3 regions of the Paenibacillus kandeliae genome follow, and region 2 is predicted to be linked to each of the others. Evidence: a T-box and tRNA genes for the amino acid it is inferred to sense, from the RefSeq annotation. Region 2 holds a T-box; the other regions hold tRNA genes.
What was found. A T-box is a leader RNA that pairs with one kind of tRNA and senses whether it is charged. The one in region 2 lies ahead of leuS (leucine--tRNA ligase), so its partner is inferred to be a tRNA-Leu.

Region 1: it encodes a tRNA-Leu, which carries the amino acid that the T-box ahead of leuS (leucine--tRNA ligase) is inferred to sense. The anticodon was not compared.
Region 3: it encodes a tRNA-Leu, which carries the amino acid that the T-box ahead of leuS (leucine--tRNA ligase) is inferred to sense. The anticodon was not compared.

Annotation. Positions count from the first base shown of each region.
Region 1 is NZ_JBFDUZ010000001.1:1,010,910-1,022,143, forward strand. Features, by position in the region: gene ABXR35_RS04435 (DUF1349 domain-containing protein) at 105-752, opposite strand; gene ABXR35_RS04440 (MFS transporter) at 880-2,085, shown strand; gene ABXR35_RS04445 (aspartate aminotransferase family protein) at 2,357-3,598, shown strand; gene ABXR35_RS04450 (zinc-dependent alcohol dehydrogenase) at 3,620-4,657, shown strand; gene ABXR35_RS04455 (HAD family hydrolase) at 4,796-5,542, shown strand; tRNA gene ABXR35_RS04460 (tRNA-Leu) at 5,857-5,940, shown strand; gene ABXR35_RS04465 (glycerol dehydrogenase) at 6,233-7,351, shown strand; gene ABXR35_RS04470 (barstar family protein) at 7,779-8,081, shown strand; gene ABXR35_RS04475 (superoxide dismutase family protein) at 8,267-8,998, opposite strand; gene ABXR35_RS04480 (ribonuclease) at 9,466-9,909, shown strand; gene ABXR35_RS04485 (barstar family protein) at 10,074-10,361, shown strand; gene ABXR35_RS04490 (S-layer homology domain-containing protein) at 10,561-11,127, shown strand.
Region 2 is NZ_JBFDUZ010000001.1:2,919,233-2,930,466, forward strand. Features, by position in the region: gene ABXR35_RS12465 (ComEC/Rec2 family competence protein) at 1-1,055, opposite strand, end outside; gene ABXR35_RS12470 (hypothetical protein) at 1,224-1,370, shown strand; gene ABXR35_RS12475 (deoxycytidylate deaminase) at 1,332-1,832, opposite strand; gene ABXR35_RS12480 (ComEA family DNA-binding protein) at 1,856-2,431, opposite strand; gene leuS (leucine--tRNA ligase) at 2,594-5,035, opposite strand; T-box leader at 5,142-5,412, opposite strand; gene ABXR35_RS12490 (MFS transporter) at 5,520-6,827, opposite strand; gene ABXR35_RS12495 (threonine ammonia-lyase) at 6,879-7,868, opposite strand; gene ABXR35_RS12500 (non-ribosomal peptide synthetase) at 7,865-11,155, opposite strand; gene ABXR35_RS12505 (non-ribosomal peptide synthetase) at 11,171-11,234, opposite strand, start outside.
Region 3 is NZ_JBFDUZ010000002.1:94,513-105,746, reverse strand. Features, by position in the region: gene yhbH (sporulation protein YhbH) at 1-1,064, shown strand, start outside; gene ABXR35_RS14280 (SpoVR family protein) at 1,099-2,343, shown strand; gene ABXR35_RS14275 (hypothetical protein) at 2,585-2,800, shown strand; gene ABXR35_RS14270 (PH domain-containing protein) at 2,807-3,130, opposite strand; gene ABXR35_RS14265 (MATE family efflux transporter) at 3,240-4,631, opposite strand; tRNA gene ABXR35_RS14260 (tRNA-Leu) at 4,944-5,027, opposite strand; gene ABXR35_RS14255 (DUF2961 domain-containing protein) at 5,186-7,177, opposite strand; gene ABXR35_RS14250 (hypothetical protein) at 7,235-7,357, shown strand; gene ABXR35_RS14245 (LamG-like jellyroll fold domain-containing protein) at 7,405-9,966, opposite strand; gene ABXR35_RS14240 (alpha-L-arabinofuranosidase family protein) at 10,465-11,234, opposite strand, start outside.

The DNA.
Region 1 (11,234 bases), 1.9 Mb from region 2:
CATTTTGAACATAAAATATGGGTTTTATTTTACATTGACCTTGATAATAAAAGTAACTATAGTTAATAAATGTTATATAAAGTATTAATATACATAAAATTAAATTAAAGGGTTTTGTCGGTGTTGGAATCGGATTTTTCAATGTGTAGAAATTCAAATTCCACCTGACATCCATGTCCTTGCGGGCTGCAAGCGTAAACACCGCATTGAAAAGGAGTCTGGTCATTCACATCGTCGTATAAATGGGCAATGCGCATTTGCTGCCAGTTCGGTTCTGCTGCATTCTCAGCAGGATCGGCATATTCGATTGTATAATCGCCGGATACACGAGTAATGCGGAACATCAGCTCTGTAAAGCCCGCTTCAAAATTTTGGGTGGACCAGTCCGAGTAGCCGTTATTGGTGACAACCGCGCCCAGTTTGGCATGACCATCGGTTTCAAATTCCACCGATGTTTTCAGCCAACAATGTTCGGAGAAGCGGATCATCAAGCCTGCTTGATCGTACTGATGTACCGGATATGTACGAACACGCGTCGTCATCTGCATATCACCTTGTATCTCGGCGAACAGGAAATGCCCATTGTCCACTCGAAATCCATAATGCGTTTTTTGCCAAAAATCGGTTTCTGCAAGCGGTTTGAAGGTAAGCACTTGTTTGTCGGATGAAACTTCCCATTGTTCGGGTGGACAATGCCATTGTAATCGTTCATCCATTTTTTCGTGTGTGAAGTTTTCCATTAGGTTTGCCATTGTATCGCTCCTCAATCCATCAATTTGGACAACAGTGTGAATACAAGACTGTTGGCTCATTTATTATGTGGAAATTTAATGGAAATATCAAGTTCTTAAGTATAATTATGGGAAGGTGTGGAATGTTATGAAACGAATTTTCAGATTGAGCTGTGCGTTTTACTTTTTGATCGGGATTACAAGTGTCATGCTGGGTGCATTGCTACCGGTCATTTTGCCACATTATCAACGCAGCTACAGTGATGGCGGAACATTGCTATTCTTGCAGTTTGTCGGATTTCTCGTCGGTGTGCTTGTCTCGCCATCCATCTCGACAGCAATGGGACGCAAACGTTTACTATTGATCGCTTTGGCTGCGATTACGCTGGCATATGGAATCATGGGAACACTGCCAGCATGGGGATGGATGGTTGCCTTAACCGTATTCGTCGGCTTTGGTTCTGGGATTATTGAATCGTCGATTGGGGCATTTACGATTGAATTTGCCGAAGAGCAAAAGGCAGTCGCTATGACGAAGCTAGATGTTTATTTCGGTGTAGGTTCCATGCTGTTGCCTGCACTGGCGAGTTTGTATATTTATCTTGGCGTATGGCAGTTATCCTTCTATACGATTGCGCTGGCTACATTTGTGTTGCTGCTGTTCTGGCTCACCATGCCTGCGGACAGTTCGGCACATCTGCATCAGGACCGGATAGAGGCGCAAGGTCAGACGGCTGCACCTGCGAAGCCTCGTTATCAGGCAGGACAATTGCGACTGCTATCCATTTTCGTTCTGTTTTTCTTTGTCTATATGGGCATTGAATTAGGCATGATGAACTTTTTGCCTTCGATACTGATTGAGAGCATTCATATTAGCGATTATGCAGCCTCGCTCAGTGTGACTTTCTTCTGGGGAGCGATTACGATTGGTCGTTTGTTCGTTGGACGCATGGCAGAGTCAATGAGTTATACACCATTTTTGCTTGGAAGTACGATTGCTTCGATGCTGCTGATTATTGCGCTGGCGCTATTCACAAGTCCCATCATGATGTATGTATTGATTTTTGGTATCGGGTTTTGCATTTCTGGATTGTTCTCCATTGCGCTTGTATTCGCCAATACACTGATGCCCGGTATGGTGGAGCGGACGACCAGCACATTGATTGCGGCAGGTGGGATTGGCGGCTCCGTTCTTCAGTATTTGATCGGCTGGAGCATGGATCGCTGGTCGGTCGGACCGACACTCTGGATATTTGCGCTGTTTGCCTTAATTTTGCTAGTTAGTATTGTGATCGTACAGCAGCTTCGGACGAGTGATCATACGGTACGTGCTGGTATGGAGTCCAAATATTAATTGCTGCTACACGTACAACATCGATTGGAAGAGCCATCAGATCAATGGTAGACGAAAAGGAGGTGATGTAAGCTCTGGCGATATACTGCGAAACAACAGATGAGATGCAATAGGTACGATGCAGATCATCCTCCAATAGAATAAGTGCAGCACATTGAATGTCGATATGCCGATAAGTAATTTATTCTCTTAACAACGTATTGGTAATACTTATTTTGCGATACATGAATTGCGAAACGATCGTCATTTTATCCATGCGGAGGGATTGCACATGTCTACAACTACAGAACATCGATTTTCAGTCGGAAACGGGATTCGTTTGATTGATGATGCAGGAAATGAATACTTGGATGGGGTATCTGGTACGTTCAATCTGGCACTGGGATATAACCACCCTTATGTAGTCGAGAAAATTCAGGAGCAAGTGGGCAATCTGACACATATGTCTTCTTCCTTTACTGAGCCGTATGTGGAGGAAGTGCTATCCTTGCTGCTAGAGGATGCACCTGAGGGAATTGATGCAGGCTGGATGCGCGATATTACCGGTTCAACAGCGAATGAGTGTGCAACCAAAATCGCTCAAAAGTATACAGGCGAACGTGATATTGTCAGCCTTTATTATTCACATCATGGGCAAACCCAGTTTGCAACGGGTATCTCCGGCAATGCGTTTCGCCGTAAAGGATTCCCCAATTCAACAGTACCGAATTCGCTGCATGTGCCGGTTCCTTATTGCTATCGTTGCCCGTTTCAAAGCGATCCCGATCATTGCGCGATGCAGTGTATTGAAGCCCTGTCTGATCAACTCGAATTTGGTGGCTCCGGCTCGACCGCTTGCATGATCATAGAGCCGATTCTCGGCAATGGCGGCAATATTATTCCGCCGATGGAATATTTTAAACAGCTGCGCAAGCTATGCGATGAGCACGGTATGGTGCTGATCGCCGACGAGGTGCAGACAGGCATTGGTCGTACGGGTCATATGTATGCCAGCACGTTATTCGATATTCAGCCGGATATTATTACACTTGCTAAAGGGCTGGGCGGCATTGGCGTTCCGGTTGCTGCTGTATTGATGAAGTCTCGACTGAATATATTGGAAAAGCATGAGCATTCGTTTACATCCGGCAGCAATATGATCTCGTTAACAGCAGCCAAATCCACCATGGAAGTCGTCTCCGCTCCGGGCTTTTTGGAAAGTGTCCGTACCAAGGGTGAATTGCTTGGGCATTTGTTAGAGCCACTCGCACAGCTGTATCCCGATACAATCGGTGAGGCTCGCGGAGTCGGTCTGATGTGGGGACTAGAAATTGTTGATGCTGACGGAGCGCCAGATTCACGTAAAGCGAATGGCATTATTGATATGGCATTCCGTGATGAAAATTTGATCCTGCGCGGATCACGGTACGGCTTTGGCAATGTGGTAAAAGTGCGTCCATCCTTGACCGTTACCGAAGATGAAATTGTAGACATTGTTGGTCGTTTAGAACGTGTACTTCAAAAAATGGGTTGATTCGCAGAAGGGAGAATGATTATGCTTTCACTTGTTTATCGTTCAGCTTGGGATGTAGCACTGGAAGAGCGTCCACATCCTCGTATTCAAGGCGATCATGATGTCATCGTCCGTATTCATGCCACTGGGGTATGTGGAACAGATCTTGGTATTATTAGCGGGAAATATCATGCCAAATCGTCTATTATTCTTGGTCATGAATCGGCAGGCGAAGTGATCGAGATCGGACCGCTGGTGCAAAATTTGCAGCCGGGTGATCGTGTTGTCATTGATCCTACCTACTATTGTGGTCAATGCAACATGTGCCGCACGGGTCGTCAGAATCATTGTCTGCACAAAAGCACCACCGAAACGGGCGTGAGTAGCGATGGCACATTTACTGATTATTATGTGACCGAGGATCGCTTCCTGTACAAACTTGCTGATCATGTTAGTTATGAAGAAGCGACCTTGACTGAGCCATTAAGCTGCATGTTGACGGGAATCAATCAGATCAAGCTGCTGCCGAATTTCCGTACGATTATTCTTGGTGCAGGACCGATCGGTATGCTGTACAGCTATGCGCTCGCGTCCAAAGGCGTAATCGGCAGCATTGTCGATATTTCCGAAGAGCGACTGCAATTGGCACGTTCAATTGCACCGGAACGCTGGACTACATACAGTTCCTTTGAAACGGCATTGGATCATGCTTCTCCCGATGATCGTCAGGTGGACCTGATTGTAGATACAACGGGTGCAATCGGTACGCAAGTTCTATCTCAGCTTGCACATGGCGGTTACCTGATGCTGGTGGGGCTGCGTGATGGGGTAAGCAGCTTCAATCCGAAGGAAGTCGTGGATCGCAGTTTGAAAATTATCGGCTCCATCGACTCACTGGGAACATTTGCCACGGCACATTATATGATTGAGTATGGATTGGTGCCAGCTCGCAAGCTGATTACACATACGTATCCACTTCAATCGTACGAAGAAGCGTTTCGTATGCTTGGCTGTGATCTAAAGGATGGTACGCTGAGTACTGCTTCCGGCGCTATCAAGGTGGTACTTCAATCGACGTGATAAGGGGTATACTTTGGTAAGAAGGGATAAAGCCATACTTGTAGGACAGATGTCAGACTGTGATGTGGTCTGACATTTGTCTATAAACAGCCGCTTATGGGCAAGCAGCTATTCCATTAGGTATAGGAGGGAACCATAATGACCACAGAGCAGACAGCAGCGGTAGATCAGCAGTCCAATCGCAATGACGGAAAAGATTGGCTGACCGATCCGATCGAAGGCGTTATTTTTGACATGGATGGAGTATTGATTGACAGCGAGCCGATCTACTTCGATATTGAAAACAGTACATTTGTTCATTTTGGAGCCAAGGTAGACGAGGAAGAGCATCATACGTATGTCGGCGTAACGCTAGCTTCAATGTTTGAGCAGGTACAGCAGCGGCATGGACTGGACTGCACGGTAGAGCAGATGCTCGCTTTTCATGTAGAGCATGTGATGGAAGTGATGAAGCAACATCCACAGTTGGTACCGTTTGAAGGGTTAACCAATTGGTTGGATTGGCTGTATGAAGCAGGTATACCGATGGTGGTTGCTTCTTCATCGCCGCGAATATTAATTGAACTTATTTTGGAGCGATTGGAAGTACGCCGTTATTTCCAAGATATGATTAGCGGTGAGGAAGTGGCGAATGGGAAGCCAGCACCTGACATTTTCCTGCGCGCTGCTGATATGCTGGGTGTTGCTCCAGAGCGTTGTTTGGTTATTGAGGATTCGCGAAATGGAGTACGAGCGGCACGTTCCGCAGGTATGCGCTGTATTGGACATCAGAATCCGGGTTCCGGTATTCAGAATCTGGACGAAGCGAATACAGTGGTGCATGGGTATCAGCAGCTATGGCAGCTACGTGAGACGCTCCCCTTCTATAGAAGGAATACAAAATAAACGCTCTGTATCATCCTAACTAGTAATGATGAATAACAGGTGGTAGAATGCGCAGATGATTCATTTGGTAGATCAACATGATGATCATGCCGTATCTGCTGCCTGTTTATCATGTGATCGGTTTCGATAGTAGAGGTGATCGATTTCGCTATAATAATGAAATCTATACATAGAGCAGATCAAGAAGTTAGGAAGTATAACGAGAAGCTGCGCAAAATGAAAAAACCAAATAAAGATTGACGGTTGCTAACTAACATGGTATGCTATTTCTTGTGTCCGGGAAATGTTATGATTGACCGGTAACGTAGTAATATGCGGTCGTGGCGGAATTGGCAGACGCGCACGGTTCAGGTCCGTGTGGGCTTACCCCCGTGGAGGTTCGAGTCCTCTCGACCGCATTACAAGCAAAGAGCTTCTGAATGGCATTCGTCATTCAGAAGCTTTTTTTGTTGAAAGCAAGCAGATTGGACAAACAAAAGAAGAGCATGAGAGCCTTTTTTCACAAGATTGTACCACTTGTTCGCGTTATACATATGGCAGATATGGTGAATAGACTAGGGAGGGCTACAACGATGCAGCCGCCCAGAGAATGTCGATGCCATAAGTGATAAGGGCAAGGGAAGGTACATAAGCAGTCACGTAGTCTTCACGCACGATACGATTTTCTATAATTGAAAGGAGATGTTTTCAATGACAGAACGCGTATTTATTAGTCCCGGCAAATATGTACAGGGGCGCGGAGTGATCGGCAAGACAGGTGAATATGTAAAGGCGCTGGATAACGGCAAGGCACTGGTCATTGCTGACGAAATTGTATGGGATATTGCTGGGAATAAGGTGCTGGAAAGTCTGGATCAATCTGGTGTGGGATATGTGAAGGTGGTCTTCAACGGTGAAGCCTCCACGAATGAGATTACACGTCTGAGTGATCAGGGCAAGCAAAATGAAGCGACCATCGTGATCGGTGTCGGCGGAGGTAAAACGCTGGATACAGCGAAAGCGGTTAGCGATCAGCTAGGTGGATATACCGTTATTGTGCCGACAACAGCATCTACCGATGCGCCGACGAGCGCATTGTCAGTCATTTACTCAGATGATGGTATATTTGAAAGCTACAAATTTTACAAAAAAAATCCAGATTTGATTCTGGTGGATACATCGATTATTGCTGGAGCGCCGCCACGTTTTCTCGCATCAGGAATTGCTGATGCACTGGCAACATGGGTAGAGGTGCGCGCTGTGATTGAGGCTCGTGCCAATACGATGGCAGGCGGTCTACCCACATTGGCAGCTGAAGCGATTGCACGCAAGTGCGAGGAGACATTATTTGACTTTGGATTGCTAGCGTATGAATCGGTACAGCGCAAGGTGGTCACACCAGCGTTAGAATCGGTTGTTGAAGCAAATACACTGCTGAGCGGGCTGGGCTTTGAAAGTGGCGGTCTGGCTGGCGCGCATGCGATCCATAACGGCTTTACAGTACTAGAGGGCGATATTCACCATATGACGCATGGTGAAAAGGTAGCTTTTGGTACATTGACGCAACTTGCACTGGAACAGCGTCCGATTCACGAGATTGAGAAATATATCGACTTTTATATTAGTCTTGGATTGCCGGTAACGCTGGAAGATCTGCATATCGGTAATGTGTCGGATGACAATCTGTATCGTGTGGCGGAAGCAGCAACCAAACCGGACGAAACTTCGCACAATCTACCGTTCCCCGTGACGGCAGATGATGTAAAGGATGCGATTATTGCAGCCGATCAGTATTCTCGGGCATACAAACGTAAGATCGGTCGCGACTAAGTGATCAGGTGGACGGGATTTGTTTCTAACAGTATGATCCACGTTTGAACTTGTCCTCATCCTCACTGTTTCCCAGCAGGAGCAATTTGTATTATGGTAATGCCGTCCTACAGAATGGTATATAGAAATGCTTTCATTTTTTGTTGCCTAAGCTCTGCCTCAGTTCTGTTTGCTGGTGGCAGAGTTTATCGTTTATGGACTTCCCAGCTGATGATTTTTCTGATAATGTTAAAGATTGTGGGACGTATATATATTGCTTCCTATGTAACTTAAAATTTTACAAAAATCCGTAAGAAAACCCGTCTCTTTTTGGCCCTGATGTGATATAAAGAATAAGGGGGATTATATAAAGAGATATAGGTTCACGTTGAGATGCCGGAGACTGTAAATAAGGTATGCAAATGTTGAACAAGGTAAGGTGTGGGCGATGAAAATGTACATGAAAACCGTTGTATTGAATGGGGAAGATTTTGCTACGATTGAACAGCTGCACGTCACATTGCGTCAAGTGTTGGAGCTGCCGGCTACGTACGGTGCCAATCTAGATGCACTATGGGACAGTCTGACTGGTCAGGTTCAGCTACCGCTACAGATCGAATGGCTCAATTATGATTTGAGCGAGGAACGACTGGGCGATTATGCACAGCAGGTGCTAGGGCTGATGGAGGAAGTACAGGGAGAAGGCAACGGATTCCGCGTCTGGGTACAAAAGGGCGCTGTCGCTTTCTAATCGACGGTTTGCTCAACAGATCATACACAATAATCCGCAGTAAGCGGACAGAATCGTTTACTTAATAAAAAGCCGTACGGTTATCGCAGCTGTCTGTCAGGGAGTATCTCTGACAATGCTTCGATGATCGGAGCGGCTTTTCTTCCGTATAGTGATGGAACAAGAGCACGAAGACATGCAGCTCATTATTGCGGTACATTCCCGCCAGCGATGCGTCCGCCGGAATTGCCGGTAGGATCGCTTTTCTCGTCGTCCTCATCGGCATGAATGATCAGCGATGCACCGAGAATGGAGGAGGCACTGCTTTTGTCGAGACTAGCACCTTCCAGCTTCATTTCCATTTTGGCTGTACCATCGGCAGCAACCTCCAGATTGCGGAAGTCGCCCAAATGAGCGCCATCTGGGTTCAGATGCCCATGCTGCGAATCTGTTGGATTCAGATGCGAGCCTGCTGTTTCAAAGTCATTGCCGGTGATCGGAGATTGATGGACATGGAAGCCATGCTTGCCCGGTGGCAGATTGGAGACGTCGATCTTTGCGAGCACACCATCATCTGCTTGTGTCAGCGTGATCGTGCCGATGGCATTGCCGGAGCTGTTCTTGATCTCCACGACAGGCTGTCCGATGGAGATCGTCCTTTGCTGTCCTTCCCAATATACATTTTGGCTAATCAGATCCCCGACATGGCGAATAGGTACATAGGTTGTTCCATTGTATATAAATGATTGCGGCACATTGGTTCCGTTATTGTTGTACTGTGCCTGTGTTGCTTTGGCTTCACCGTTATGATAGAAATGGAGCGCTTCGGTGTTCGGTGTTACATTCATATTCGTTGCAGCAAAGGAAACCCCAGAGAAGAATACGGCTCCACCTAGAAAAGAAAGTACGAGATGCTTTTTGCCTAATGATTTGCCCATGATTAATTCCTCCTTATACTCTGTAAAAGTAAAGTAAAAGCATAACCGATCCTGCCTACGCGATTTTCCACAAATACGTAATGACGTGTTTCCGACGATTGACCATGCACTAAGCATTTACCCTTAAAATCCTGCATCTATACGCAAATAGAGGAATAAATTTAAAAATATTGGATTTAAAGGAATTATTATGTAAATATTGATAGTGAATTTTTAGAAGTACAGGGATCAGTATATGCTGGCTATATAGGAACATGTATCATTCTCTACCTTTACATTCAGCTAACAGTAAATTATCGCTACAGGTCATATTTATAAAATTTTACAAAATAAGATAAAAAAATTAAAGATTTTTACAATTTTATGTGATATAACTGGTAAGTGGATGTCTTGCTACCTATAATCGGTTCAGAACGTTTAAGGTAGCGACGTTCAACAAATACATGTTACATAGGAGGAAGAAAATGATGAAACGGTTTTGGTCCACGGCTTTATTGGCAATGATGTTGACGGTGGTGTTCTTCACCAGCTCCCAGATCACTCCGGCGGCACAAACGCAGAAAGCGTCTGCTGCTACATGTACGATTATCAACACATTTACCGGCGTCGCTAACTATCTGTCTGCTAACGGGAAACTGCCTTGCAACTACATCACCAAATCGCAAGCGACTGCTCTTGGTTGGGTATCTTCCAAAGGGAATCTGGCAGATGTAGCACCCGGCAAAAGTATCGGTGGCGACGTATTCACAAACCGTGAAGGCAGCCTGCCAACAGCAAGTGGACGCACATGGCGTGAAGCGGACATCAACTACACTTCCGGCTTTCGCAATTCCGACCGTATTCTGTACTCCAGCGATGGTCTGATTTACAAAACGACTGACCATTACGAAACCTTCACTCGTTTGAAATAAAATGTACCAATTGCCGGCATTGGCAATAGCGAAACCACACACTGTATTGAGATTCCATGCTTGCCTCCCTACCGGCGGACAGGCATGGAATCGTTCTGTTGTGGTATGGTAATAAGAGATGGGGCAAGATTGCTCTGTAAGCAAGTATCAAAGGGGGACGTGAAATGAAGATTGTTACGATCAATGGCGAGGAATTTGCCACCACGCAGGAGCTGCATGAGCAGTTACAAGAAAAACTAGAGCTACCCGAATTTTACGGTGCGAATCTGGATGCACTGTGGGATTGTCTGACAGGGATGATTGAATTGCCATTAGAGCTATACTGGGTGAATTATGCAGTGAGTGAGCAGCGGATGGGTGAACAGGCGCATCGTGTGCGCGCCCTATTGGAAGAAGCGCAGGCAGAAGGGATCGGCTTCAAGGTTGTGGTTGAAAATGAAGTGGGCGCTTAATCGTAGTAGCGGTAATAGGTATGCACAGAACGAAGCATATAGATGAAGCGATCTTTTCCGTTAAGAAGGAAAGATCGCTTCATTTGAGTGATATGGGTTTACAATCAATGGCAAGTGGAGTGCAACAATATCGTAGGTACATATGTGTTATAGATAGAAAGGATATGTTTTCACTTCTATATAAAAGGAGATGGGTATCATGACTAAAAAATGGACATCTATATTGATTGCTTCTGTATTAACCTTTTCTATAGGAACCGGAGCGGCAATGGCAGCAAGCGAATCACTGATTACACAAAATCTCCACTCCAGCGCGGCAACGCATCCAGTTGATTTTACAACCGTCGTGCAATCTGATTCTCAGCCGATCAATGGAGCACAAGGCATTCAACTTCTTGTGACCAAGTTTCAGCTCAGTTTGGCAGCCTTTCAATTTATCAAAGCCCCTGAAGTAAGTGATTATTATAGCAAAGCTAAAAACGATATCTGGTATTCTGATGCACTCATCATCGCAGCAGTGAACGGGCTGGGTGTACCGCGCACCTTCGATCCCGCAGCTAAGCTGACCCGTCAGCAATTTATCGATTATACTGTAAAAGCGATGGAAAAGCAGATCAATGCAACCAAGCTGTACATTCAGCCGAGTGAATTATCCGACTTTTCCAAAGCGGAACTGAAGAAAACAATTACCCGGGCAGAAGCATTGCAGGTGATTGATCAGGCAATGAAATATTATCAGCAGCATCCTGAGCTTGCCAATCACTAAGATTGTCCTGCTAGCCTGTACACTGCTTGGTAGTATGAGAGTTACCCTATCCAATAACCAAGAAAACCGACCCGTTGGGGTCGGTCTTTTTGTTGTAGATAGATGTA
Region 2 (11,234 bases):
ATACCCATCAAACCGGCACGAATCGCAGATGGCGATGCTCCGGTGAGCAATACGTAGATTGGAAGCAGCAGCATCACGATATAACAAGCTGTTTCTTTACTTACTCTCAATGCACGTAATATCCACAACAATAAACCGGCATAGATTGCTACATGCAGTCCAGAAATAGCAAGAATATGTGTCAATCCCAGTCTTGAAAAGGAAGCAAAGGTTTCTGGATCGATATGATCCGTCAATCCGATTAGCAAGCCTTCCATATAGCCGCTATCGAGCGGTTGAAATATGCGCTGCACTTGTAGCGCAAGTCGTTCCCGTGTATCATCGTTCCAAAGCAACACTCGACTCTGTATAGACGACCAAACGGACAATGTTATATCAGATGTGCGTAGTGAAGAAGCTCCTTTCACATCAATGATCCAATGGATATGACTGAGCCTCAGATACTGTCGATAGTCAAAAGCTCCAAAATTCCGCGCTCCACCTGCTTCTTTCCATGTTCCTTTGAGTTGAATGAGATCTCCACGTCGCCATTGTGCTGCTGTGATTAATTCCTTTTCTGCTGCAAGCTTGAGCTGTACCCATACGGTTTCGTGCTTCTTTAATTCCATGGATGTGAATGAGCTTGTTAACGAAGCATGGGATGACCTTGGTGATGTATGTAATCGATACAATACTAGCGGAAACGTTACACGATCTCCGTCGATTTCTATAGGACCTGCAATTTCTCCCTCTACTTTAATCGGCTGATCAATCATGCGATCCGGTGTAGATTGCAACCATGTCGGTAGCTGACTCACATTGCGTTGATCATTCCCATGCCAATATACGGCGGCTATGATAAATAGAACTACCATAATAATCAATCCACGATAATCCAATCGAAGTGGCAACCACATATACAGACTTAATATGAGCAACCCGCCAAGCAATAATATACCGCATATCACTGTCCAAAAGCCAATTTCATCCAATAATGCGGCACAGGTGTTACCAGCAGTCCACGTTGTAAAACCGACCACCAATGGTCGTTTGCTTTTATGTACCATATCATTCATTTGCTGCGTATCCCTTTCCTCTATGTTGTTGCTTGTTGTACTTGTTATTGAACATAGAAAAAGAACCATGGCTCCTGCGCTGCATCATATACAGCATGCTGGATTCATGGTTCTTCCATTGTGATTCCGTTTTGATTGCTTCGTGTACGGTTTAAACGACTGCGCTTAGTGCTGGTGCTGGTGCTGGTGCTGGTGCTGGTGCTGGTGCTGGTGCTGGTGCTGGTGCTGGTGCTGGTGCTGGTGCTGGTGCTGGTGCTGACTAATGATGCGATGATTTTAATCAATGACCACTGTTTCTTTTGGTGGTTCGTATGATTGCAAGGAACGGAAAATAATGCCTTTTTGCTGCATCATGTCGTGTACTTTGCGTGTGTCTTTGGGATAGCTTCGGTGGTAGACAATTTCGACTACGCCGCTGTTTGCAAGCATATTAGCGCAGGTCCAGCATGGCTCGTCGGTTACGTATACGGTCGAGCCTTCGCGGTCGGCACGGTCGGTAAACAGTAGCAGATTTTGCTCGGCGTGAATGGTACGGATGCAGCGTTGTTTTTTGACCATCGTTTCTACACCGTCTACTTTGACTACTTCCACTTCTTCCGAGATCATACAGCCATCCTCAGAGCAATCGGGTACGCCCATCGGTGCGCCGTTGTAGGCAGTACCGAGCAGCTTTTTCCCCTGTACGAGAACGGCACCGACATGCCGACGCGGACAGCGTGAGCGTGTGGACACCATATGAGCGATATCCATAAAATATGTATCCCAATCTTTACGCATGTTGTATTTCCCCCTTAACCAATTTACAGACTGACATATGGTAACAGCTTGGCAAGCATTTTGCTGCCGATGCCTTTGACATTGTCAAGTTCATTAACATGTTGAAACGAACCGTGAGTATTGCGGTAATCGATAATAGCCTGAGCTTTTTTGTCACCGATGCCGGGTAGTTCTGTTAGCTCTGCCAATCCGGCACGATTGATGCTGATTTTACCTTCCCCTTCGCTGACCGAGGACGCTGGCTTCGTAGCTGATTGTGCAGAGTCGCTGGCTGATTGCGTCTGAGCACTTTCGCTTTGCGAAGAGACTGTATTGTTTGACGATGGAATACTTTCCTCTACAGGCACTGTATTTGAACCTGTATGATTTGCCGATGACTGTGAAGAGTTAGCAAGCGTTCGGCTTGCATCTTTTTCGATGTCGGAATCCGGTTCTCCTGCTTGTGTTGTAGTAGAAGCAGGTTCGATGCTGGCTGCGGCACGTTCATTTAACTGTACCCATTCTGTTCCTTGCTCCGGTTGCTGAGCTGCACCAAACCAGATGAGCCCTACACCCAGTACAGCCAATATTGTAGCTATGATCGTTATTTTTGTTTTCATCATTTGCACCCCTGTTGCTGGATATTCGGCGATTCCGTATATCCAGATTATTCTCCGTTCTTGATGTGAGTAAGAACGGGAGTATAAAACAGCGCCCCGGCAATATGCCGGAGCGCTCAGTGGTGCTTCCACTTGATCTAACCTATATACATCTAAGCAACATTAGTTGGCTACAATATTAACCAGCTTGCCCGGTACCGCAATAACTTTGCGTACGGTTTTGCCTTCGATTGCTTTTTGCACAGCTTCCAGAGACAGGGCGAATGCTTCCATGTCTTTGGCGTTCATATCTTTGGCAACATTGACACGCTGTACGATTTTACCAGTGATTTGGATAACGATTTCCACTTCGGATTCGTTGGTCCACGCCTCATCATGCACCGGCCATGGCTGGTAAGTGATGCTTTCGGTATTGCCCAAGCGGCTCCACAGCTCCTCCGCAATATGTGGTGCCAACGGGGACAGCAATTGGACAAAGTCGATCATTGCCTGACGTGGCAATTCGTCGGTTTTGTATGCTTCGTTGATAAAGATCATCAGCTGGCTGATCGCGGTGTTGAAGCGCAATGCTTCCATGTCTTCGCTGACTTTTTTGATCGTTTTGTGCCATGTGCGCTTGAAGGCATCATCGCCGCCGTTGTCCACGAATTTCGGATTCAGGCTACCGTCTTCGCTAATGAACAGTCGCCATACGCGAGCCAAGAAGCGATACATACCTTCCACACCGTTTTCATTCCACGGCTTGGTTGCTTCCAGTGGGCCCATAAACATTTCGTATAGACGCAGCGTATCTGCACCGTGTTCGTTGACGATATCATCTGGGTTAATGACATTTCCGCGCGATTTACTCATTTTCTCGTTATTGGTACCGAGGATCATGCCTTGGTTAACGAGTTTTTGGAACGGCTCTTTGGTATGAACTACGCCGATATCGTACAGTACTTTGTGCCAGAAACGAGCATACAGCAAGTGAAGTACAGCATGCTCAGCACCGCCGATGTACAGATCGACTGGCATCCAATAGTCCAGCTTCTCTTTGGAGCACAGCTCCTGATCGTTTTTCGGATCAATATAACGCAGATAGTACCAGCAGCTGCCTGCCCATTGTGGCATGGTATTCGTTTCGCGGCGAGCTTTCATGCCGGTTTCTGGATCAATAGTGTTAACCCAATCGGTAGCATTTGCCAGCGGCGATTCACCTGTACCAGATGGTTTGATTTCATCCAGATCTGGCAGCAGCAGTGGCAGACTTTCCTCTGGAACTGGCTTGATCGTACCATCTTCCAGATGAATAATTGGGATTGGCTCACCCCAGTAGCGTTGACGGCTGAACAGCCAGTCGCGCAGGCGGTAGGTTGTTTTGCCTTCGCCTTTGCCGTTCTCTTCCAGCCATTGAATCATTGTCGGAATCGCTTCTTCGGTTGTCATTCCGTCCAGACTGCCGGAGTTAACGTGCTTGCCTTCGCCTGTGTAGGCTTCTTTGGTGACATCTCCGCCTTCGACTACCTCGATGATCGGCAGATCGAATTTCTGAGCAAACTCCCAGTCGCGTGTATCGTGTCCCGGTACTGCCATGATGGCACCTGTTCCGTAAGCCGCGAGTACATAGTCAGCAATCCAGATCGGCAATTTGGCACCATTGACCGGATTGATCGCATAAGCGCCTGTGAAGACACCTGTTTTGTCTTTGTTCAGATCGGTACGTTCCAGATCGCTCTTGTGGGACGCTTTTTCCTGATATGCTTTAACTGCATCCTGCTGATCCGCTGTTGTAATAGTATCTACAAGTGCATGCTCAGGTGCCAGTACGCAGTAGGTTGCGCCATACAATGTGTCTGGACGAGTGGTGAAGACGCGAATTTGCTCCTCGCTACCTTCGATATCAAAGCTAACTTCTGCACCGGTCGATTTGCCGATCCAGTTGCGCTGCATATCCTTGATGCTTTCCGCCCAATCCAGCTCATCCAGATCGTCCAACAGGCGATCTGCATATTCGGTAATTTTCAGCATCCATTGACGCATTGGACGACGGATAACTGGGTGTCCACCGCGCTCGCTTTTGCCATCAATGACTTCTTCGTTCGCCAGTACGGTGCCGAGTGCTGGACACCAGTTCACTGGAATCTCAGCGATATAAGCCAGACCTTTTTTGTACAATTGCAGGAAAATCCACTGTGTCCATTTGTAGTAATCTGGATCGGTGGTGCTGATCTCGCGATCCCAATCGTAGGAGAAGCCAAGCGATTTGATCTGACGACGGAAGTTGTTGATATTTTGCAATGTAAATTCACGCGGATGACCGCCATTGTCGATCGCATATTGCTCCGCTGGCAGACCGAAAGCATCCCAGCCCATTGGATGCAGCACGTTGAAGCCTTTCATCCGTTTGTAACGAGAAACGATATCGGTTGCAGTGTAGCCTTCCGGGTGACCGACGTGCAGACCTGCACCGGATGGATAAGGGAACATGTCCATCGCGTAGAACTTCGGCTTGTCCTGTTCCTCTGTTGTTTTGAATGTTTTATGTTCGTCCCAGTAGCCTTGCCACTTAGGTTCGATCTCCTGCGGGCGGTAGCCCTGTGGAGTCGTATTATTGTCTGTCATACCTGTTCCTCCTTCATATTATGCACTTGCTTATAACGCCTGTCGCGCCGGATGTATATTGCCAAAAAGCCGCAAAAAAACCTCTCCATCCCTAGCGCAAATAATCGCTAGGGACGAGAGGTTGATCTCGCGGTACCACCCTAGTTAGTGAACAGGTATGCTTCACCATTCACTCACTTCGTTGCCTGATAACGGTAGGAAGCCGATGCGGTTTACAACGGGAATATCGTTGTCATCTCTGACAAAGCTACTATTCCACAGATGGTTGTCGCATATCTCCAAGGCGAGTTCATATCGGCATCATATCGACTTGCACCACCCGTCGACTCTCTATCATTATGCTTGCCGCTATTACTATTCCTTTTCACTGAGCATTATATATGTCCGGTTATGAACTGTCCGGTTGTAACAATGTTTTTATTGTAAAAAAGTTAGCCGGTAAAGTCAATGAAAGAAAATAGGATACTCCGCTATCGACCTTGGATCAGGTATGAACCGGTTGAACCGGCTGTACCTCTGCCACTTCAGCAGGCTCCCCATCAATGTTTAAATGAAGGGTAGAGCGGCTAATCTGGGTAACGGCAGGCAAGCGGCGCAAATGAGGATGCAGCATCCACACAATCGCAATAAACAAAATGCCAATCCCTGTAGCGCCAAGCAAGAGCGAAGGCTGAATACGAGTAGCAAAATATCCACCCAGCAGCGAGCCGACTGGCATCGCAATCACGCTAATACTGGTCATGACTGAATTCACTCTGCCCAGCAGATGATTCGGAATGACCGATTGGAACACGCCCGCAAACATCACATTTACAGCGCCAATGAAGATCCATGACAATCCGAACAATACGATCGACAAGGCGGGAATATGAATCATCGCTGATAACGTCCAGCAGCAGGCGCCAAGGGTAAAGCCGACAATAACCAATCGTCCCATTCGATATTTGCCGCATAATGAACCAGTTAAAGCTCCGGCAAGTGAACCTGCTGACATCGCTGCCAGCAGCAAGCCATAGCTCTCTGCTCCACCTATGTAATCTGCAAATGCAGGCAATACTGCCATCGAACAGCCGATGGCAAAGTTAGCAACAATCAATCCAATCAGGAAAAAGCGCAACAATGAATGAAACACAATCGAAAAACCTGTCCGCAAATCCGAAATATACGTTTTGATCGAGTAAGTAGTCTTGGCTGCCGCCGACTTCGGCTTGTGAGCAAAAGACTGCTGAATCTTCAGCATCGCAAAGCAAATCGCAGCTGCCACAAAGGTAATCGAATCCATCCAGTACAAGGCAATTGCTCCGACCAGATTGACCATAACGCCCGCCAGTGCATTAAATACAAGATCAATCCCTTGGTAAGCAAATGCCATCAGTGAATTGCCTTTGACCAGCTGCTCCTTTTTCAAAACGAGCGGCAACATCTTCGTCTGCACCGGATAAGCAAACTCTTCAATAATCGCCAGAATCGGCATCACGATCAGAATCAATGGCACACTTAGCATGCCCATCAGATAAGAAACTGGAATAATCAAGATCAGCACAGCTTGCAATATCTGTGTAATGATCAGTGTTTTTTTGATATTCCATCTATCGATCAAAGGTCCAGTCAGAAATTGCAGCGTTTTGGGCAACAGAATCAAAAAGCCTGCGAGACCAGTATAAAACGTACTTCCGCTCAATTGATACACCAGCCACATGGATGCAACATAATAGATGCTGTCCCCGATATTCGTAATCATACGTCCAGCAAACAGCGATAAAAAATTCAAATTCCCGAATAATGATTTCATTACACGCATCTCCTCATTACAGGCTATATGGCTCAGCCTGATCCAATCTGCTCAATAGGTTGCGGAATGGTACACGACAGGATCGGACAGTGTGGAATGCAGAACAGGCTGCATATTGGCTCCTGTCAGGACAATACCGATATGATTCCAGTGCGAAGGCAATGTAGCAAATAATAATGCCGCAATGACCACCGCCGACGTAGGTTCGATGTTCCATCCTAGATGACCTTGTGCCAGTTCACACGCATATTGAATTTCAGATTCCGATACGGTGACGATATCATCCAGATGCTGCTGCATCATCTGAAAGGGCAGCTGTTCAAGCTGTCGATGCCGAAGTCCATCCGCCATCGTCTGCGGTGCATCCACCTGTACAATTTTGCCTGCGCGAAGTGATAGCTGCGCATCATTACCAGCCAGCGGCTCGACGCCGATGATGCGAGTACGAGGACTTACCTCATGCGTTGCTACTGCAACACCTGATGCTAGACCTCCACCGCCTACGGGGACGATGATCGCATCTAGCTCCACAGCTGCTGCCTGCATCTCCGACAGCATATCCAGTGCAATCGTGCCAGCTCCCGCCATGATGAGCGGGTGCGCGGCAGAAGGAATAATACATAACTGTTGCTGCTCTGCCAGCTGCTGCACTAGCAGTTCCCTGCTATGAGTCATCCGGTTAAATGTCATCACCTTTGCTTGCTGCTGTAAAATGCGTTCCCGCTTGTACATGGACGAATCGTCTGCCATACAGATCGTAGCAGGAATGCCCATCTGCTCCGCAATCGCTGAAACGGCAATGCCATGATTGCCCGATGAACCTGCGACTACCCCGTGATAACGCTCTTGATCCAGATGGGAGAGAAAATGAAACGCTCCGCGATATTTGAATGAACCGGTATGCTGTTTATATTCAGGCTTGATCCAGATGTTGCGCCCCGTCCGCTCATTGAGAAAGTGACTGGTTTCGATCGGGGTGGCTGCCAAATGACCTTGCAATGTCTGTTGCGCCGCTACAATATGCTGTGCTGTCAACATCATGCTGGTTCGCCTTCTCTCCATAGTTTCTCTAACGTTACAGCCAACTCGCTAATCGTCGGATATTCGAATAACAGTTTGATGCTAAGCGGCTGCTCAAGCACCGCTTCCAGCTCGGCAATCACCTGAATTGCCAGCAGCGAATGTCCGCCGATAGCGAAAAAGGAGTCATGAATACTGATGCGCGGCAAGCCGAGAATCTCCTGCCAAATGTCTGCAATCACTTCCTCCATCTCGCTCTGCGGGGCTTCGTATTCCATATGATCCACATGCTGCTCGGAAATGTCTGGCAGCAATGCAGTATTGATTTTCCCGTTGCTCGTTAGATAAAACGCTTCGGTCTGAATCAGTGCCGCTGGAATCATATAATCTGGCAGTAAAGATTTGAGGTAGTGATGCAGTTCTTTGATCACAATCGGCTGCCCAGCTGTAAAATACGCTGCCAGAAACGGTTGATCCGCAGCGGAATAACGCAGCTGCACCGTTGCTTCGCGAATACCCGCAAATCGCCGCACCGTCTCTTCAATCTCACCAAGCTCGATACGGTATCCGCGTAGCTTAACCTGATGATCTAGCCGTCCTAGATAAGCAATTGTGCCATCTGGTAGCCATTTGACCCGATCTCCTGTTTTGTACAAGCGTTCGTTGGGCAGAAATGGATTATGAACAAACCGCTCTGTCGTCAGATCGTCGCGCCGCCAGTAGCCAGAAGCAAGACCAGCACCGCCGATATGAAGCTCACCGGCAACATTCATTGGCATCTGACGCCCCTGTTGATCCAGCACATACACACTGGAATTGGCGATAGGTCGTCCAATCGGAATGGAGTACTGTTCATCTGGTACCAATTCATGCAATTCATGAGTAAGCGCAAAAGTGGTGCTTTCGGTTGGACCATAACCATTTAATAAATGCAGCGGCTTGCCGTGTCGGATAACCTCATTCATCCATTTCGGATGGCACGCTTCTCCGCCGACCAGCAGAGTGTCTAACTTTTCAAAAGCCGTTGGGTCCTGCTGCACGATTTTGTTAAACAGAGTCACGGTTACGAACATAAAGGAAATGTCGCGTTCCTTGATCCATTTGCCAAATAAAGACGGTGAAAGCACGATTTCCTGCGGCATAATATGTACACAAGCCCCATTCAGCAACGCACCCCATAGCTCAAACGTAATCGCATCAAACGACGCGTTAGCCAGCTGAGCGATATGATGACCGGGTTGAATATTCACATAGTTTGTATTGCGTACGAGACGGACAATCCCGCGATGATGAATGCTGACGCCTTTTGGATTGCCTGTAGAACCGGATGTGTAAATGATATAGGCTAGATCGTCTGCAGAGCCTTCATCCATCAGCAACATGGATTGTTCCACCGACAATGCCGAATCAACGGTCAACTCCTGCTTCGCATCTCTATCAGTCGAAACCTGCAGCAAGCGATCGGCATATTGCTCCAAAATAGGAGAACGATGCTGTCCACTTACGATGATCTGCGGCTGTATATCATCCAAAATATAAGCAAGTCGGGAGTCTGGCAATGCAGGATCAAGCGGTACATACACTGCACCGACTTTTAACACAGCAAGTACTGTCACAACAAAGGAGGCGGAGCGCTCCACACAAACCACGACCCGCTGCTGACGCTGTACACCGGCTTGTCGCAATTGCGCAGCAACTTGATCGGATCGGTGATCCAGCTCGGCATAGGTGAGAATCGTATCATGTTCACGTACTGCCGGAAGATCGGCATGTAGCTGCGCTTGCTGACGGAACAAATGCGGCACAGAATCGGTAGGAACATCAGAGGAATGGCGATTGATGCTGGCGTACAGGTCGGTTTCCTCTGCGGTGAGTATATCAATAGCACCGAGATGGATATCCGGTTGGTCCAGCACTACGTTCAGCAGCTGTTCCAGATGATTGGACATACGCGCAATCGTATGTTCATGGAACAGGTCTGTGTTGTACTGCCACTCCATGACAAACTGATCATCCTGTTCATTCATTAGCAGCGACAGATCGTATTTGGCTGTATGATTATCCACGTCCAGCCACTGCGTTTCTAGTCCATGCAGATGTACCTGATCATCGGATGTATAGTTTTGCATCGAGAATAAGGTTCGGAAAATGGGCGAGCTGCTCATGCTGCGCTCTGGTGCTAGTTGTTCGACCAGCTTTTCAAATGGAATATCCTGATGCTCATATGCGTCCAGACACACCTGCTTCACATGCTGCGTATAGTCCGAAAATGGCTGGTCTGGATTCGCTAAACTGCGAATGACCAGTGTATTCACGAACATGCCAACCATATGCTCCACTTCTTTGCGATGTCTGCCAGCAACGGGAATACCGACCAGCATATCCTGCTCTGCACTGTAAATGGATAGCAGCACCTTGTAGGCAGACAAGAAGAACATATGCAGGGTGATGCCCTCTTGAAGGCAATATGTTTTGATGCGACAGCTCTGCTCCACTGGTAATCGAGATAGATGCTGTCGTCCATTAAATGTTTGTAGGACAGGCGGTACATAATCAGTTGGCAGCTCTAACACAGGCAATGTACCAGACAGTTGCTTTGACCAGTAGGATAATTGATAGTCCCACTGTCCCGATTGCATTTGCTGATGCTGCCAATACGCATAGTCAGCATAGCGAATCGTGTCCACAGCTTCAGTCGGTAACGGTTGTTCCCATACGAGCGCGTTGTAATAGGCGGTCAGATCGTTGATCCATAGCTGCTGAGACCATCCATCGAAGATAAGGTGATGCACACAGGTGAGCCATACCCATTCCGCATTGGGCAATTCCAGCAATACGGTATGAAATAGTGGTCCGGTTGACATGGTAAATTCATGTTTTAACCAGCGATCCGCCATACGCTCTACAAAATCCTCCGGTGTAGCATCCATCGTCGGATGATAAGCGATCGTTTCCATCTTCCAATCGACCGGATCATGGGTGCTGAGGATTGCCCGCTCCCCCTGTTCGGTAATATACGCATTCAAAATCTTATGCTTGCGCAGCGTATACATCATGGCGAGTGATAACGCTTCTTGGTTGAGCTGTCCATGCAATCGCATAAACAGCGGAATATTGTACACACTCTTATCTTCCAAATATTTGTCCATAAACCATAATCGTTGCTGGCTAAAGGACAACGGGATGAGTTGATCGGCAGGCGCTTGCGGAATAGAGTTACTGTTCACTTCCTTGCGGCTCAACAGTTGTTGAAGCAGCTGATGCTTGCTTGCAGATAACGTTCCGGTAGGTCCGGCAATGGAGCTCATACGATGTTCCTCCTTTTAATGGGTCAGCATGCGTGCGGCATCTTCGTCTGACATCTCATATAACTGCTGCATGATCAGC
Region 3 (11,234 bases), on a different contig from region 2:
TTCGCTATAATTACAACGATGAACCGCAGGTTGGGCAGGGGCAAGGCGGTACGCAGGTAGGCGATGTAGTCGGGCAAGCTGATCCCAACGGTCAACCCGGAGCACCCGGCAGTGGTCCGGGGCAAGGTGGACGCGAAGCGGGCGACCAGCCGGGCGTCGATTATTACGAAGCTGAGCTGTCGATCGACGAGCTGGCAGAGCTAGTATTTGAAGACTTGAAGCTGCCGCGATTGAAGCCCAAGGCAGCGCAGGAGATGATGGTCGATGACATTCGATTCGACGATGTGCGCAAGCAAGGCATGGTGTCCAATATCGACAAGCGCCGTACTCTATTCGAAGCGATCAAACGGCAGGCGCTAAACGGCGGGCTTGCAGGCGTACCGGGTTCAACTGCCATTCCTTCTAGCAGCGGCATATCCATTGGCAGCCCTAGTGCGGATACAGCTCCCACGCCTGTACTTGGTCCGATTATCGGCGATGATGTGCGCTACAAAACATGGGAAGACATCCATAAGCCGCAATCGTCTGCGGTGGTACTGGCAATGATGGATACGTCCGGCTCGATGGGAACATTTGAAAAGTATGTCGCCCGCAGCTTCTTTTTCTGGATGGTGCGCTTTTTACGTACAAAGTACGAACATGTGAATATCCGCTTTCTAGCGCATTCTACAGAGGCTAAGGAAGTAGACGAGGAGTCCTTTTTCCACAAAGGCGAAAGCGGCGGCACCAAATGCTCATCCGTGTATGAGCTAGCGCTCAAGCTGATTCACGATGAGTATCCGCCTGATCTGTTCAATACGTATGCTTTTCACTTTTCCGATGGTGATAATCTGAGTAGCGACAATCCGCAGACGATTCAATGCGCTCGGCAGCTACTAGAGCAGGTGAATATGCTGGGCTATGGCGAGATTCGTCAGCGCGGGTATGGTAGCTATGGCAGTCGGCAGCTGTGGGATTCGCTAGGCAAGCTAGATTCGCCCGCCTTTGTACAGGCATTGCTGCAAGACAAGGACGATGTATTCAACACGCTAAAAGCCTTTTTCGGTGATGAGATCGCCAGTTGATTCACGATCCTACAGGAAAGGAGTGGCACAGATGATTATGGAGAGCGAGATTCAACAGCTGGAGCAGTCGGTGGAGCAGCTGACACAATCAGCGCTATCGCATGGACTGGACTTTTTCCCGATGCGGTATCAGTTTTGCCCGTCAGAGGTGTTATATTCCATCGGTGCCTACGGGATGCCGACCCGATTTGCGCATTGGAGCTTCGGCAAGGCGTATCATCGGATGAAGTCAGAATATGATCATGGATTAAGCAAAATCTATGAGCTGGTGATCAACTCCGATCCGTGCTATGCCTTTCTGCTGGACAGCAATACCCTGCTGCAAAATAAGCTCATCGTCGCCCATGTACTAGGGCATAGCGACTTTTTCAAAAACAATGCCATGTTCCGCGGCACTGACCGTCAGATGGTGGATCGGATGGCGGTTTTCGCCGACCGAATGGAACACTTTGGGCAGGAATATGGCATGGATGAAGTGGAAGCGTTTCTCGATGCAGGCATTGCGATTCAGGAGCATGTCGATCCGTATGTACGCTTTGGCGGAGATGGCGGCTTTCGTGAATTGGATGGATCAGTCAAGGATATGATCGGCTTTGTTGCTGCACGCAGTCGGTATTTAGAGGAATGGCAGCGTGAGATTCTGCATATGCTGCGCGCAGAGATGCTGTACTTTTGGCCGCAAATGGAGACGAAGATCATGAATGAGGGTTGGGCGAGCTACTGGCATCTAAAGCTGGTAAGGGAGCTGGATCTGAGCGATTCGGAAGTGGTCGAATTTGCCAAAATGAATGCAGGTGTCATCCAACCCTCATCCGGGCGGATCAACCCCTACTATCTCGGTCTGATGATGCTGCGCCATATTGAGCGCCGCGAAGGGACGGAGGCGCTGTTTGAGATTCGGGAGATCGAATCGGATGTATCGTTTATCCGCAACTATCTGACGCGCGAGCTGGCGGAGGAGATGGATTTGTTCGTTTTTCAAAAAGAGCAGCAGGTGTATCGTGTGACCGCCAACAGTGTGAATGAAATTAAGGAGCAACTGATCCGCTCGCGCACCAACGGCGGCTTTCCCTACATTACGGTCAAGGACGATGATCTGCATGGACGTGGTGAGCTGCTGCTGCATCATCGATTTGACGGGATGGAGCTGGATCGCAAGTATATCGAGCGCACATTGCCGCTAGTGTTCAAGCTATGGGGACGTACGGTACATCTGATAACGATGACGGGTGGCAAGGAAAAGACGTATGTCTATGATGGTAACGAGTTAGTTGGCTGATCGGCAACAGCTTCTCTGAATGAAACAATAGATCCAATGACTACAAACCAAGTCGATTGTACAGTTCTTATTCAAATACAGCAAAAAGACCGGTAGTTTCCACAAGGTGGGAATGGCCGGTCTTTTATATTTCCTATCCCAATATTCTCATTTCCAGCTAAACCACGTATAATGGATTTACAACATTTCCCATATCCAAATAGATCCTACGTACATATTATTCTCATTGGAGGTCGTACGAATGACGCAAGCGATACAAATGTATGTCAAAAAACAGCTGGTCTGGGATGTACTCATGATTACTTTGTTCGTCATCGTTATGCCCGTCTGGATGAAAGCTCCGCTACGCGAAGCGATCGTGCTGGCAATGGCTATTTTGCCTTTCATTGCCGCCATCGGCATCTGGGGTCAGCACAACTTTATGAAACGACAGCAGCAGGCATCTTCGGAAGAATAGCTCGTATTACCCCTTCATATTATCGCGCTTAACCTTGTCGATCAACGCCATCAGCTCGCCGCGCTTCCAGACGACAAATCGGTACTCCGTTCCATTTGCTACGATGATGCGCATACCGTTCGGCACAAAGCCCAGCGTATTGCGCTTGCCCATCTGCACAATATCCTCGATCCAAATGTCCACCGGACCAGTCTGCACATTCAGCGCATGTGGCGTGAATACAATCCGTTGATTCGTAATGTGCATCAATCCGCCGACTCCTTCAATGCCTTTGAACAGATTCGCCATAATATTCTTTCTAACCATATATTCGTCTGGTAACAGCTCCATCACGATAACCTCCGTTTATGTATATACAGCAGAAGCGGCATCCAAATGCCGCCTCTCCTGCTGTGTGTTGCTATAGTATAATCACGTTCTATTTAATATGGGACACTCGCTAAATGATTCGATGCTGTAGCCACTTGTTCCCGTAGAATCGCTTGAGGAAGATTGCTCCCCGTACGCCCCACTCCAGATCCATTGCCAGCCAGACGCCGAGTACACCCCAGCCCATCACGACACCAAGAATGTAACCCATGACCACGCGGAACAGCCACATCGATAGCATGGAGATCATCGAGGTAAACTTGGCATCGCCCGCCGCTCGCAAGGCAGATGGCGTAATAAACGAAATGGACCATAGCGGAATCTGCACCAGCGTATTGACCAGCAGTACGATAAAGATCTCGTCCACGATCTCCGCTGGTGGATCAAACAGCGAAATTAGCGGATGGAACAACGGTAAAATAATCAGCCCCATCACGATAAACGACAGTGACGATAGCACCAGAAACGATTTCGTAAATTTGCGCGCCTCCTGCACATTGCCACTACCAATACAGATACCGACTACGGTAATGACAGTCAGCGACAGCGCATTGGCAGGAATTTGCATCGCTCCAGCAAGTGCTGAACAGATCGCATTGACCGCAATCGCATACGTACCCATGCCGACAATAAAGATCTGCGTCAGAATTTTACCGCCGTTAAAGAACATCTGCTCCGTCGCAAACGGGAAGCCGATAAAGAGGATTTTGCGGAACATTTCCCACTTCACCTTGAACAGCTCGCGCATGCGCACCTTGAGATTGATGTCCATTTTGAACAGATAATACAGCGCACAGGCTGCTCCGCCATAACGAGCGATATTCAGCGCAATCGTCATGCCGAGCACACCCAATCCCAATCCGTGAATAAATAGGAAGTTAAGCAGCACGTACAGCACATTCATAATCAGTGAGAGCATGAGCGACGCACGCGTACTACCCACGCCGCGTAGCGCTCCGCAAATCGCTTCTACAATCGCAATCCCTGCAAACGAAATACAGCTACCGATCAGATACGTTCGCGCATGACTCATGACATCCGCTTCCGCCGAGCCAAATAGCAAATTCAGTAGCGGCACATGCAGCGCGATACCGAAGATACCGACCACGATACCAAGTAAGGTAACGACCGAGACGGCGCTTGAGCTCGCTTCGGACACCTTTTTCACATTGCCATTGCCCTTGTACTGAGCGACCACAACTGTACCGCCTGTAGCGACCGCGATAAAGATACTAAACAGGAAAATATTCAGCGAGTCGATCATATTGACCGCACTGACCGCCGATACTCCGGCAGCACTGATCATCGCCGTATTGATCAGATTGAGTCCCATAATAAACGCTTGGTCGATCAAAATCGGAATGAACAGCGCGATGATCTGTCTGTAATGCATCGTAGCCCCGGAGAAATACCGATCCAGTACCCGATGCCCCCATTTCCAGCGTATTGCTTCTTCCATCATGGATTCACTTCTTTTTTTGTTAAGATTGGTTACTGCTCTGGTTCCAGCCTGTCCGACGGGTTTGCCAATTCGACTAAGAGTTGTCTAGCCTGTAGTCTTCAGGCTCTGTTTGTTATTGTCGTTCTCTATATTAAGACGATTGCCGACATTTATGAAGAGTAAAATGGAATTTTCTGAAATTATTTCTTTCCAGTAGGCTCTATCCTGCGTTATGCACATGATTTTGGAATATCCACGTGTCGATTGGAGAACAACCGATAAACAAAAGAAAAACTCTTCTGCAAGAGAAGAGTTTCGCTAGTAAAGCTATAATGCGGTCGAGAGGACTCGAACCTCCACGGGGGTAAGCCCACACGGACCTGAACCGTGCGCGTCTGCCAATTCCGCCACGACCGCAAATTGTTAGGTGATTGATTTCGCAACCACAAGAAAGATCATACCATGTATGGGAGAATGACGCAAGCATTTTTTATAATCATGTTTTAAGCGCTTACGGCTGCGCCATTCTTCCCCCCTATATCATGGCTGGTTGACCTATTTAAGGTCATTTCAGATCATTTCAAACTGTAAACCCAATAGTAAAATTCATTCCAAACCCGTGTCTCACCCTCCTGCACATATTCCAGCCGAATCGTCAATTGCTCCTTGCCTACTGTATACGCAGACGGAATCTCAAACTCGTCATCCAGCCAGCGTTTATACGAATTGCGGTCAGCAACATACCAGCTACGCTCCTGCACCTGCTGATCATCCACATACACAATCGCACGTTGCCGCCCAATCATCTGGTCAGAGCGTCGGCGTAGTCGCACTCCGGCATTGTTTGGCGATACCGCTACCGTGAATTGACTCCACCCTTCCGTTTCATGCCCTGTACTCGTTATAAGCACGTCGTCCGCATCGCCTTCGTAGCTGGATTCCAGCGTGTAATACCCTCGGCTGCCCTGCGTCCGATACTCGTGAATGCCTTCGGATGCTTTATTACCTACATCCAGTTCATCCGTCAGCACCATGCCGACTTCATCCTGTCCGTAGTAAAACAAAATACCCGAATGTCGCAAATACTGATTGTTAAACTCCCCCGCTTCGATCCCAAATACCAGTTCCTGCCGAAATGGATAACAATCACCACTGCACAGCCGCACCATCGACCATGGATTGTCCGGCAACCCATCATAAGCGGTAGCTGGATTCATCTCCGGCGGCGTTGGAAAGCCCCAGCCGTAATTCACCCAACTCTCCGAACCGTCACTCTCCACCTGCGGGGTCGCATTACCGTCGATATAGACGCGTACATCCCCTTCACAGCTAATGATGCCCGGTGTACGCGCGATTGCCGTCACCTGCCCTGCTACCATATGCCCACGCCCAGTAATCCGCCCGATAATACTGTCCTGTCCATGACTCGCTTGCAGTGGATAATATGCAGACGTGCGGAAATAGCCAGTATCCTGCTGTGGATACAGATGTGCATTTGCCGTTGTATACCGGATGTTCCACTGGGCAAACGCCACATCCTCACTCCCCCGATTATCTAACTGGATGTGCGCCCCGCTCCAATACGGCATCGGTAAATACTGATACCACTGCCCATCTTCGCGCTGCCCATGCGACAAAATTCCAATCCGGTTATACCCCAATTCATTGCCAAAAAAAGCCCCTAACGGACATTCCACATCTGGCTGCTCATGATCGTCCCAGTGCGCCACAATCCAGATGTCGTGCAGCAGTTGCTTCGGAATCTCTACGGTGGAATCCTCCTGCCAGCGTGCCTGAATGGATACAATACTGCCCGGCTCGTCCTGCTTCAGCACAGTGACTGTCTGCCCCGCAGAAAGCTGCAACTGCTCCAAGGTTACCGTTTCACCTTCCACCTGCGGCTTAGGGTCATCGCCTACATGAGTCCACTGATTCAACAGTTCGCTATCATCCTCGGTTCCGGTGAAGGTCTGGATACCCTGCGCGCTGGTATACGTATGGTACATCACATGCCCCCAGCCACCATCCCCTTTGGCAGCACCCTTCAGGCGAATATCCGTCGTAATCCGGCAGGATCGGGCAAATGGCATCGGCACAAAACTACGCACCACCCGAATCGGTCCCCTTCCATTGTCATCCGGTCCCATATACTGATCTGCCAGCGGTGCGGTAAACGGAGCCTTCTGCCCAAACTCCGAATGCCGAATCTGAAAACGAGGTTCTTCTTCTCCATCAAAATAAAAGAAAAACGTCGGCTCCTCACTGTCGGGATACCGATGCTGCACCAGATTATAAATACAGCCCGGTCCATCCACATCGAAGATCACCCATTCCTTGCCTTCCTTGTACAGCCACCAATCCCAATCGGCATTGAAGCCCTGCTTGTCGATACTACCTTCATAACGCACCTGTACGTTATTTCGCAGGCGAGGCAGCAGCTCCAAGCGCAGCAAGCTGTCGATACCGGCAGACACAGATGGAGCTGTGTCTGCATCTACTAGATCAGAGATTGCTCCCCCTGCTTCTGTATGCAAAATATACTGTGCTTCGTTTATAGGCTCCTTCATCTCATTCACCGCGTTTCTTCATAAAATGCAGCATCGCCGCAGGGCGCATCCGCAACCATGAAGATGGCAGCGAATCGCTCTACGGCGATGGCGTTATCGCTCATTATAAAGAAGGAATCGACGAGCGAGATTGAAGGATTTTCAGATTATATTGAACATTCTGCTGGTTTTGCCAAATAGGCAAGCTTGAGATGGATAAACCTACTTCTACTTCCGTATGAATCGGATCAGCGTGCCGATAGCTTCGCCAATTGTGATGGGGTCAGCGCACCAGTGAAGATACTCAGCTCATCCAGTTCCCCTTGGAACGGCGTATCCCAGTAGTTGACACCTAGACCGAAGCTGGCGTCATTCGTACCGGAAAACACATCTGGGAAACCTGTACCGCTGAATGTTTCCTTGCCATCCACATATACTTGCACCGCACCATTATCCACGGAGATTGCTAGATGACTCCATTGACCAGACGGAATCTTCAGACCGGTGCTGGCATCATACCAAGGCTGACTGCCAGCCCAAAGCATCGTATGGTCACCTGCACTGCCGCGTGGTAACAGGCTGATCCAGTGGTTCGAATCTGCCGCTCCGAAGAAGGCAGGTGTGTATGTTGTTAGTGTTTCTGGCTTCACCCATAGTGACAACGAATACGAGTTGCTGTGAATCAGACCATTCGGCAGACGCACTCCATATTGTCCGTCAAATACAAGCGACTGCCCTTGTACACCCTGACCATATGTGGCATAGGTGGCACGGGTGACGTTCACATCCAGACGGTTGCCAGTCCATACGCCTTGCCCCCATGTGCCTGTGCTGTCATTCAGATTGTTGTCAAAGCTGTATTGCGCTACCAGCTGTGCATTCACATACGGTAGAACCTGTACAGTAAACGTTTTACTGCGTTGGCTGGCTCCGTTTCCAATCGTTGCCGTTAGCGTAACTGGAACAGCAGCGTTGCCGGATTCTGGACGATGAACGGTGCCGTTGGTTTGTACAATCTCTGGATTGGATGATGTCCATGAGATGGTGGTACCGCGACTGCCCGACTGCGGTAGATTGAGGTTGGTGGTCACTTCAGCCGTATCGCCCAGCGTCAGATCATGATATACATCGTCCACTACCTGTGCATCTGACTCATCTGCTAGACGACTACCCCAGCCCATCGTGCCATTGGATGACAATGCAGTAAAGGTCATTATATATTGCTCAGATACCTGATCCCAATCCTTGACGAATACGCCGGTGTACTGCACACCGCCCAGTGTCAATTCAGCATCGGCAGTGCCTTTCTTTTTCCATGTTCCTTGTACTTCGCCGGTTACGGTATGGTCAGCGTTCAGGCGAATGTATTGCGATGATTTGATGGCAGCGGACGAATCATTGCCGTGATCAACAAATTGGTAATCGCCGACGATCATTTTATCACTCACTTTAGACAGCTGCTCGCCTGCGTAACGATAAGGCGATACAACCGGCCAACCATCCTTGTTCATATACATCTGATGCACCCGCACTTCATGTTCCTCGCCGCGTGCTGGGAAGCGGGAATGGAAGACGAGGAACAACTGGCCTGTTTTGGCATCCGTATAGACGGAGTTATGACCCGGTGATACATAGCCAACGTTCTCGCCATAGCCCGGATCGCCCGGCTTGCTACCAAAGATAAAGTTGCCGATCAGCTTGTTGCCATATTCATTATTGTCCGCATCTGCTGGCCATGTTGCCTGATGCCCTCTAGCATCGGTGTAGATGCCATCTGGCGTTTTGGAGCGGAAAACGCGCATATTGTAGCCACCGTTTGCTGCGAGACCACCGTAGGTCATGTACAGGTAGAAATAGCCAGTGTCCTTGTTGTACTGAATGTATGGGCCTTCGCCAGATTTACCGTAACCGCCAGCGATTTTGGTGCCAAAATAGCGGTCGATGAGGCGACCATCGGATGTTTTACCGTCTTTGCCCGGATAGATCGGTTTGCCTGTCTTCTCATCCACTTGCAGCACATAGATGCCGCCCGACCAAGAGCCGTAGGTCATCCACAGCTTGCCTTTTTTATCATAAAAAATCGTTGGATCAATCGCGTTCGGGTACTGCTGATTGTTATACGAGCCATTGTCGTTAAACCAAGCCGGATTGGCAGCGCTCAGCTGCTTCTGGTCGATCAGACGCTGTACGTTGGTATTGGTCCACTTTTTGTCCACTTGGCTGTTCGCATCAAACGCGGTATCCTTCGTAAAGCCTGTGTAGATATAAGTGTCTGCATACGTGTACGGGCCTTCGATCTTTTGCGATACCGCCATGCCGATGGCAGAGCGGATATAGGTGGATGAAGTGGAGTAGTAAAGCGTATATGCTCCTTTGCTGCCGTCTTTGTTGACGTATTTCGGATTCCAGATCACGTCTGGCGCCCAGACTGCGTAGCCGCCTTTGCTATCAGCATCATTTTCGCCAGCCCATTTGAACGAGCCTGCTAGATTTTTGGATAGATCACCATACAGAGTGTTGCCCGGTGTGGTGTAACCGTTTGCAAAGTTGGTCCAGTGCATCAGGTCAGGTGACTTGGCGGCAGCGATATGGGAGCCGAAGACGTAATAAGTATTGCCGTCCTTGATGATGGATGGATCGTGTACGGTGGCATTGCTGAATGTAGGTGCCGATGTGGATGGCGCCTTGTTGTCGGATGCTGCTGAGGCAGTGGAAGCATTGCCGGGAATAGCGACGACAGCGGCTAAGGATAGGCTGAGTGCCGCAAGGACGAGCTTTTTACCGGATGATTGGATAGAGAATGAGACCATGCTGGGAAAACCCCTTTCGTTTGGGCTTGCTCGTTGGCGTTGTGCTTGGTGCAGGGACCGCTTTGGGAAGGAATAAGGGAACGGGACTCCGGTGGAGCCGCGCGAATCTACGGATTAGGGCGATACTTGTAGATTCACGCCCCTCCAGAGAGGTAAGATACTTTGCTTGCGCAAAAATCACTTCTCATGGAACTTCGTGTTTGAAAATCGTAAACACGGGAAGTCGTCCTTTTCCCTTATTTCCTTCCCTCCGCTCCGTGCACCTTGCATCATGCGCAACTGCAAGTGGTGGGTGGTAGTGAAGGGTAGAGATTGTAAAGACTGGGTGCTTGAAGCACTTGAAGATATTTGATTTGTTTTTTATTGCTGGCGTACGAGAAGTTTTGTTGATTTGTTTTATTCGTTTATATGGAATATCTGTGTGTCTTGTTGATATTCTGTTTGATTTCACTTCTGCTGTAGCAGATTTGTTGGTGCGATTTTTAGTATTGCGTACTGCTATTTGCGGATGTTAAGTACTAACACGTTGACCGAGTTGGGTGGTAGATTGAGTGTGACAGTTGATTCGGTCAAGGTTAGCGATTGTTCGGTTGGGACGACTTGCTCGGCGTTTTTGGTGTTGACGTTTGGTACGTGCACGAGTGATTCGTCGCCGGTTAAGGTGAGCCATCTGGCAGATGGATCAACGTTCAGGTGGTTCAGTTGCAGACGGGTTGCTTTGGCAGCAGCATCAGCGTTGACCAGTTTGATGTAGACGTGCTGGTCATCTTTGGTAACGGAATGGAAGACTTCGCGATTGTAGGCTTCCAGTTTGTAGTCCAGCACTTTGCTGTTGAATGTTCCGTCAGTATAAGAGCAGATCAGGCGATTGCCGGTTCCGCCTCCATAGTTGACGGTAATGGTGTATTCGGTATCGTCGGACAACGGCTCATAACTAGCAGCGCGCAGGTTGCCAGCTGCGGTACTAGAGGAATAGTCGCCCAGTGTGTAGCCTTCGATGCCTTGTTTGTACACTTTGACCCCTGTTGCGTTGCCGCCGTAGCCGATTGCGTATTCCAGTACATCCTTGGTATCGGGACGAATATCGGTCAGACCTGCGCCGATATGGAAACCGTCGATGCCGGATGTACGCACAGCAACCACGTCTACTTTGTAGTCGATCCAGTTGTCGTTCAGCACATACAATCCGTTCAAGCCGCTATCCTGTGCGGATAGGATCAGTCCAGTCTCTTGCTCCAAACGGTAACCAGCGGAACCGGGAATGATCT